DNA from 2 places in the Amycolatopsis thailandensis genome. Region 2 is predicted to be linked to the other one. Evidence: riboswitches for the same ligand, from Rfam matches in the RefSeq annotation. Region 2 holds a riboswitch; the other holds the start of a gene.
What was found. A riboswitch is a leader RNA that binds a small molecule or an ion and turns the genes downstream of it on or off. The one in region 2 is predicted to bind glycine.

Region 1 (4,287 bases), on a different contig from region 2:
CTCGTCTTCGAGGCGGTAGACGACCAGGTCGTCCAGCACGCCGCCGTTCTCGTCGCAGATCATCGTGTAGCGCGCCCGGCCCGGCTTGACCCCGGACAGGTTGCCGACCAGCGCGAAGTCGAGGGTGTCGGCGGCCTGCGGGCCGGTCACCTCGATCTCGGCCATGTGGGACAGGTCGAACAGGCCCGCGGTCTCGCGGACCGCCTTGTGCTCCGCCAGTTCGCTGCTGTAGCGGATCGGCATCGACCAGCCCGCGAAGTCGGTGAACAACGCACCCAGTCCTTTGTGGACTCCGTGCAGGGACGTCTCTTTCGACATCAAGTGCCTCAGTTCTCGTAGGCGTTGAGCGGCGGGCAGGAGCAGACGAGGTTACGGTCCCCGCGGGCGCCGTCGATGCGACGCACCGGGGGCCAGTACTTGGCCTTGCGGTTCACTCCGGCGGGGTACACGGCCAGTTCGCGGTCATACGGCAGGTCCCAGTCGCCGACCAGGGTTTCCGCGGTGTGCGGGGCGTTGCGCAGCGGGCTGTTGTCCGCGGCCCACTTGCCCTTCGCGACGGCGTCGATCTCCGCGCGGATGGCGATCATCGCCGCGATGAAGCGGTCGATCTCGCCGAGGTCCTCGGATTCGGTCGGCTCGACCATCAGCGTGCCCGCGACCGGGAACGACATGGTCGGGGCGTGGAAACCGTAGTCGATCAGGCGCTTCGCGACGTCGTCGACGCTGACGCCGGTCTCCTTGGTGAGCCCGCGCAGGTCGAGGATGCACTCGTGCGCGACCAGGCCGTCCTGGCCGGTGTAGAGCACCGGGTAGTGCTGGTTGAGGCGCTTGGCCACGTAGTTCGCCGCGAGGACGGCGACCTGGGTCGCGGCGGTGAGCCCGCCGGCGCCCATCATGCGGACGTACGCCCAGGAGATCGGCAGGATCGACGCCGAGCCGTACGGGGCGGCGCTGATCGGGCCGACACCCGTTTCGGGACCGGCCTTCTCCAGCAGCGGGTGGTTCGGCAGGTACGGCGCGAGGTGCGCGCGAACCGCGACCGGGCCGACGCCGGGGCCGCCGCCACCGTGCGGGATGCAGAAGGTCTTGTGCAGGTTCAGGTGCGAGACGTCGCCGCCGAACTCGCCCGGCTTGGCCAGGCCAAGCAGCGCGTTGAGGTTCGCGCCGTCGACGTAGACCTGGCCGCCCGCGTCGTGGACGATCTTGGCCAGCTCGTCGATGCCGTGCTCGTACACGCCGTGCGTGGACGGGTACGTCACCATGATCGCGGACAGGGTGTCGCGGTTGGCGTCGACCTTGGCGCGCAGGTCTTCGAGGTCGACGTTGCCTTCGGCGGTGCACTTGACCACGACGACGCGCATCCCGGCCATGATCGCGGAGGCGGCGTTCGTGCCGTGCGCGGACGACGGGATCAGGCAGACCTCACGCTCGGCCTGGCCGTTGGCGCGGTGGTACGCGCGGATCGCGAGCAGGCCGGCGAGCTCGCCCTGGCTGCCCGCGTTCGGCTGCAGCGACACCTTGTCGTAGCCGGTGACCTCGGCCAGCCAGCCGGCCAGCTGCTCGACCAGCACGTGGTAGCCCTCAGCCTGGTCGGCGGGGGCGAACGGGTGGATGCCCGCGAACTCGCGCCAGCTGATCGGCTCCATCTCGGTGGTGGCGTTGAGCTTCATCGTGCAGGAGCCGAGCGGGATCATGCCGCGGTCGAGCGCGTAGTCGAGGTCCGAAAGGCTCCGCAGGTAGCGCAGCATCGCGGTCTCGGAGCGGTGCGAGTGGAAGACCTCGTGGGTGAGGTAGTCGCTCTGGCGGCCGAGGCCGGTGGGCAGCGCCTGGGTGCCTTCGGCCTGGTTCTCGACGCCGAACGCGTTGAGGACCTTGGCGATGATCGCGGGCGTGGTGACCTCGTCGACGGCGATGCGGACGTGGTCGGCGTCGACGGGACCGAGGTTGATCCCGTTCTCGCGCGCGACCGCGACGACCGCTTCGGCCTGGCCGGGCATGCGGGCGAGGACGGTGTCGAAGAAGCCCTCGTGGACGACCTCGACGCCGCCGGTGCGCAGGGCGTCGGCCAGCCCGGCGGCGAGCTCGTGGACGCGGGTCGCGATGCGCTTGAGGCCGTCCGGACCGTGGTAGACCGCGTACATCGCGGCGAGCACGGCGGGCAGGACCTGCGCGGTGCAGATGTTGGAGGTCGCCTTCTCGCGGCGGATGTGCTGCTCGCGGGTCTGGAGGGCGAGGCGGTACGCGGGGTTGCCGTCGGCGTCGACCGAGACCCCGACGAGGCGGCCCGGCAGCGAGCGCTCCAGCCCGGCGCGGACGGCCATGTACCCGGCGTGCGGCCCGCCGTAACCGAGCGGGACGCCGAAACGCTGGGTCGAGCCGGCGGCGATGTCGGCGCCGAACTCACCCGGCGCGGTGATCAGCGTGAGGGCGAGCAGGTCGGCGGCGACGGTGTACAGCGCGCCGGCGGCCTTCGCGGTCTCGGAGATGGCGGAGTAGAAGCCCGCGCCGCGCAGCACGCCGGAAGCGCCCGGGTACTGGACGACGACGCCGAAGAACTCCTCCGGCAGGCCGGTGAGCAGGTCGCGGACCTCGACCTCGACGCCCATGGCCTCGGCGCGGGTGCGCACGACGGCGATGGTCTGCGGCAGGCACTCGGCGTCGAGGACGACCTTGTTGGACTTCGCCTTCGACGCGCGGCGCATCAGCATGACGGCCTCGGCAACGGCGGTGGACTCGTCGAGCAGGGAGGCGTTCGCGGTGGCGAGACCGGCCAGCTCGGAGACCATGGTCTGGAAGTTGAGGAGGGCTTCGAGACGGCCCTGCGAGATCTCCGGCTGATACGGCGTGTACGCCGTGTACCAGGCCGGGTTCTCCAGCACGTTGCGGCGGATGACCGCCGGGGTGACCGTGTCGTGGAAGCCGAGACCGATCATCTGCGTCATCGGCTTGTTGAGCGCGGCGAGCGCGCGAAGCTCGGCGATGGCGTCCTCTTCGGACGCGGCGGGAGGAAGTTCGAGGTCACGCGTGACGCGGATCGCGGACGGCACCGCGGCCTGCACCAGGGCGTCGAGACTGCCGTAGCCGACCTCGGCGAGCATCTTGGCCTGCTCGGACTCCGAGGGGCCGATGTGCCGGTCGTCGAAGGACGTACTGGTCAAGGGAGCTCCTTTACTCAGGCGCCGGATAGACCGGTGCGCTGGGAACTCCCCCTCTGTCATGGCACCTGAGAGTTTCACCGCCCGTGGACAGGACGGCTTTCACCTTGGGTGAGGCGCACTTGCGCGCCTGCTTTCCAGAGTGGCCTCGCGGAAGCGGTAGTGGGTACCTGAGAGATTCCGGGGAGTTTGCTCCTTCGGTGCCCCACCACGTTCGTGGGGGCTCTCCCGCTCCAGCTCGACGGCCCGATCTGCAGTTGTGCGCACACCGTACCTGGCGTGTTCAGCGCAAGTCTACTTGTAGCCGGGCACGTCACTTGTCCCGCTCGCGCGGACACTCGACGTGCCCGGCGGGACACATGTGACCGAAGCCGGAACTCGCGTGACTGAAGCCGTGACTCGCGTGATGGAAGGCGTGACTCGCGTGATTGGAGACGGAACTCGTGAGTCACGGCTCTGATCACGAGTTCCGGGTCCAAGCACGCGAGTCACGGGCCTGATCACGCGAGTCACGGCTCCAAGCACGCGAGTCACGGGCTTGAGCACGCGAGTTACGCGTTCTCCATCATCATCTCGGCGGTGATGGTGCCGCAGAGCTCGGCGCAGCGCATCATCATGTCGGCGGCCTCGGCCAGTTCGGGGTCGCCGGTCCTGGCGCACTCCTGGGCGCACATGCGCATCATCTGGGAGGCCAGGCCGCACGTCTTCGCGCACATGCGCATCATTTCGAGGTCGGCGATCATGGCCGAGCAGCGCATCATCATGTCGGCGCTCATGCGGGACATGTCGCCGCAGGTCACCATCATCATCCCGAGCTTGGCGCCGCCGACCTCCATGCAGCGCGTCATCATCTCCTCGCACCTGACGTGGCACTCGTTGCACAGGTCGATGCAGTCGCGCATGGCGGTGCTCATCTGCCGAGTCATTCTCGGGGCCTCCTCGGTGGTCCTGGATGCTTCGCGCTCTCAGGACTACAGCGCAGGTCAGCGGGCCGCCATCCCGGCCACCGGGACGAGTGACGGCGACGAAAGTACATGAAGGCCCCCTTCACGTACCTAGGCGCAAGGAAGGGGGCCTTCATGTACTTCGAGGTGGCTCAAGTAGGTGCCTGATTGCGGGGAGGCGGAGAGCC
Region 2 (4,287 bases):
TCGGTCGAGGCCACCGCCATCGCCTTGGAGCAGCAGGGAGTCCGCCCGGCCCGTCCGCTCACCCATGACCTGCTCAAAGAGGTCATCGGAGCGTTGGGTCGCGAGCTGGAACAGGTCGTCATCACAGACTTGAAGGAAGGCACGTTCTTCGCGGAACTGGTCTTCGACGGGGACATCCGGGTTTCGGCGCGGCCGAGCGACTCGGTGGCCCTGGCGCTGCGGGTGGGGGTGCCGATCCACGCCGTCGACGCGGTGCTGGAGGAAGCGGGCCTCATCATCCCCGACGAGCAGGAGGACGAGGTGGAGAAGTTCCGCGAGTTCCTCGACTCGGTCTCGCCGGAGGACTTCCGCGGCGCGGACACCTGATCACCTACCAGGATCTCGAACGAAGGGGCGGCGCCGGTGGCGCCGCCCCTTCTTCATGCTTGCGGTGTCGATCGCAAAGTCCGTAAAAGTGGCGGTGAAGTGTCGGTACAGGTGGTCGTGAGTGGCGAGGCCGGTTCCGGCGGATCCGTATTCGCCTGCCCACTGTGTGACCGGTCGAGTGTGGAGGATTTGGGACGTTGAGTGTCCCGGATCCTCCACGCTCGGTCTTGTTGGTGGGGGAGTCAGGGCAGTGAACGTGCTGGGTCTGTCGTCGGTGGAGCCGTGTTTCGTCGTGGTGCCGGGTGGGGCTGGATGGTGGCGTGGTCGACGGGGGAGGATTCCGGACGTTGAGTGTCCGGAATCTTCCCCTGTCACCTCGTCTGCCACCGGTCCCTGACCGACATGACCTTGATCAACGGAGGATCGGGGACGTTGAGTGTCCCGGATCTTCCGTTGATCAAGTTCCGAAGCCGGGCGACCCCACGGTGAAGGAATTGGGACGTTCAACGTCCCAATTCCCGCACCGTCGAGCCCGGCAGACGCTGAACCGCCACCCTCGCGCAGGTCGATAAATGCCGGTCCGCTCTAACCGTCCCTGCCACTCACGAGGTGAGCCCGGCACTCAGGACGCGGTCGCCTTGACGAACAGGTCCGCGAGTTCCCGCCCGTACCGCTCCAGGTCCAGGTTCGGGTCCGCCGCGAACTTCGCGGCCACACCGTCGACGGCCTGCGCGATGGACAGCGCCATCACGTCCGCCGCGAAGTCGCCGAAAGCGCCGTCCTGCTGGCCCTGCTTCAGCTGGCGTTCGAGCCGCCCGGTCCGGAACTCCTCGACCATCGGCGCCGACATGAACCAGCCTTCGACGTCGGAGCCGCTCGAAGCCATCTCGACCATGACCCGCACGAGCTCCGGGTACGAGCCGAGGAACGCGATCTCCGACTCGATGTAGCCGCGCAGGAGCCCGGCCCGGTCGGTCGTGCCCTGGATGCGCTCTTCCAGGAACTTGTCCTTCATGCCGGTCACGGTGGTGACCACGGCCTGCATCAGGCCGGCCTTGTTGGTGAAGTGGTAGGAGATGATCCGGGTGCTGGACAGCCCGGCCCGCTCCTTGATCTTCGCGAACGACGTCTTGTGGTAGCCGAGCTCGGAGATCGTCGCGATGGTGGCTCCGACGATCTGGGCTCGCCGCGCGGCTTCCGTGACCGACAGCCCCAGCTCCGCCTGAACTTCTTGCATGGCACTTTGGGTGGAGGGATTTACTTGCATGAGTAAAAAATAACACGACTGAGTAAAATGGGCAAGCGTGCGGCCGAACGGGGGAGTGTTCCCTGGCAAGCCTCAAGAAGAGCTTGAGGCCGACCGCGCGTCGCGTTGACCGCTTTGCCGGACGCGCTTACCGTCAATGAAGGTGAATCGCCAAGGTGTGATTCGGATGTCTGGGGCATTCGTCTTGACGGTTCACTCCGGTGCGGACTCACGTGGGTCCGCGCGGCTTTGTTCGCCGGCCGCCAGGTCGGGCGAGGGGAGGCATGGCGTGGTCGAGGCTGGTAGCCCTCAAGAGCCGCTCGTTCCGGTCGCTGACGGCGAGCAGGGCGAGCTGTTCCCCGACTCTTCCCTTCCGGATGAACTCGTCGGCTACCGCGGTCCCGCCGCCTGTCAGATCGCCGGGATCACCTACCGGCAGCTCGACTACTGGGCCCGCACGAAGCTGGTCGCGCCGAGCATCCGGACGGCGCACGGTTCCGGTTCGCAGCGGCTCTACTCGTTCAAGGACATCCTCGTCCTGAAGGTCGTCAAGCGGCTCCTGGACACCGGTGTCTCCCTCCAGAACATCCGCGTCGCCGTGGACCACCTGCGCCTGCGCGGCGTCCGCGACCTCGCCAAGGTCACCCTGTTCTCCGACGGCACCACCGTCTACGAGTGCACCTCGCCCGAAGAGATCGTCGATTTACTCCAGGGCGGGCAGGGCGTGTTCGGCATCGCGGTCAGCGGGGCGATGCAGGAGATCAGCGGCACCATCCACGAGTTCCCGGCCGAGCGGGCCGACGGCGGCGTGATCGAAACCGTCACTCCGGACGAGCTCACTCAGCGCCGTAACGCACGTCGCACCGGCTGATCATGAAGCCGCGCGAGCGGCAGGGTAGGCTCACTTCCGCGGTCGACGAATCCGCGCGGGAGAGTCCGAGCCGATAACAGCTCGGCGCCGAAGGAGCAAGTCCTCCCCGGAACCTCTCAGGCACCCTGGACCGCGCGGACGAGACGCCTCTGGAAAGTGAGTCGCCAGGTCACCACCTGGCGGCCCCGCCGACGGTGCAAGCCCGAATCAACCCACGGGCGAAACTCTCAGGCGCCCCCGCGGGGGGTACGGACAGAGTGGGGAGGGCCAGGACAATCCGTCCCGGCCCCACCCCCGCGTCTTGGGAGGTCCCCGATGGAGCCCGTTTCACTGGCCGCTCTCGAATCCGGAACCCCTTTCGCGGACCGGCACATCGGTCCTGGCGCCGAAGACCTCGCACGCATCCTCGACGTCGTCGGCGTCGCCTCTCTCGACGAGCTCGCCGAGCGGGCCGTTCCCGCGTCGCTGAGGGAGTCCGCGACACCGCCGGAGCTGCCGCCACCCGCCACCGAGACCGGCGCGCTCGCCGAACTCCGCGCCCTGGCCGCGCGTAACCGGCCGATGACGCAGATGATCGGCCTCGGCTACCACGACACGGTGACCCCGCCGGTGATCCGCCGCAACGTGCTGGAGAGCCCGGCCTGGTACACCGCGTACACGCCGTATCAGCCGGAGATCTCGCAGGGCCGTCTCGAAGCGCTGCTCAACTTCCAGACCATGGTCGCCGACCTGACCGGCCTGCCGATCGCCAACGCGTCGATGCTGGACGAGGCGACGGCGGCGGCGGAGGCGATGACGCTGGTCCGCCGGGCGGGCAAGGCGAAATCGAACCGGTTCGTGGTCGACGAGGACACCCTGCCCCAGACGATCGAGGTCCTGCGCACTCGCGCCGAACCGCTCGGCATCGAGCTGGTGACCGCCGACCTGTCCCAGGGCATCACCGGACTGGGCCTCGGTGGCGACTTCTTCGGGGTGCTGCTGTCGTACCCAGGGGCTTCGGGCGCCGTCCGCGAATGGGACCACACCATCGCCGAGGCCAAGGCACTGGGCGCGGCCGTGGTGATGGCCGCGGATCCGCTCGCGCTGACCCTGCTCCGGCCGCCGGGCGAGCTCGGCGCCGACGTCGCGATCGGCTCGACGCAGCGGTTCGGCGTCCCGATGGGCTTCGGCGGCCCGCACGCGGCGTACCTCGCTGTCCGGCAAGGTCTCGAACGGCAGTTGCCGGGCAGGCTGGTCGGCGTGTCGAAGGACGCGGACGGCGCGCCCGCGTACCGGCTCGCGCTCCAGACCCGCGAACAGCACATCCGCCGCGAGAAGGCGACGAGCAACATCTGCACCGCTCAGGTGCTCTTGGCGGTCATCGCGTCGATGTACGCGGTGTACCACGGCCCCGAAGGACTGCGTGCCATCGCGAGCCGCGCGCACCGGATGGCCACCGTGCTCGCGGCGGGGCTCGCCGAAAGCGGTGTCGACGTCGTGCACTGCGAGTTCTTCGACACCGTGAAGGTCTCCGTCCCCGGCCGCGCGGCGGTCGTCGTCGGCACGGCGCGGGAGCTCGGGGTCAACCTGCGGCTCGTGGACGCGGACCACGTCGCCGTCGCCTGTGACGAGACGACGACCCGCGAGCACCTTTCCTTGGTGTGGAAGGCTTTCGGCGTGGCGGTGTCCGATGTGGACTCGCTCGACGCCGACACCGCCGACGGCTTCCCGCCGGATCTGCGCCGTACGAGCGACTACCTGACCCATCCCGTCTTTCACGCGCACCGCTCGGAGACGGCGCTGCTGCGGTACCTGAGAGCGTTGT

Region 1: linked by a shared signal. The riboswitch ahead of gcvP (aminomethyl-transferring glycine dehydrogenase) and the one ahead of gcvP (aminomethyl-transferring glycine dehydrogenase) in region 2 are both predicted to bind glycine.

Annotation. Positions count from the first base shown of each region.
Region 1 covers NZ_JBHXJK010000106.1:8,012-12,298, forward strand. Annotated here, with positions in the region: gene gcvT (glycine cleavage system aminomethyltransferase GcvT) at 1-318, opposite strand, end outside; gene gcvP (aminomethyl-transferring glycine dehydrogenase) at 327-3,158, opposite strand; glycine riboswitch at 3,202-3,306, opposite strand; gene ACFWMR_RS31805 (hypothetical protein) at 3,707-4,081, opposite strand.
Region 2 covers NZ_JBHXJK010000158.1:3,639-7,925, reverse strand. Annotated here, with positions in the region: gene ACFWMR_RS37405 (bifunctional nuclease family protein) at 1-366, shown strand, start outside; gene ACFWMR_RS37400 (TetR/AcrR family transcriptional regulator) at 989-1,603, opposite strand; gene ACFWMR_RS37395 (MerR family transcriptional regulator) at 1,902-2,483, shown strand; glycine riboswitch at 2,530-2,626, shown strand; gene gcvP (aminomethyl-transferring glycine dehydrogenase) at 2,799-4,287, shown strand, end outside.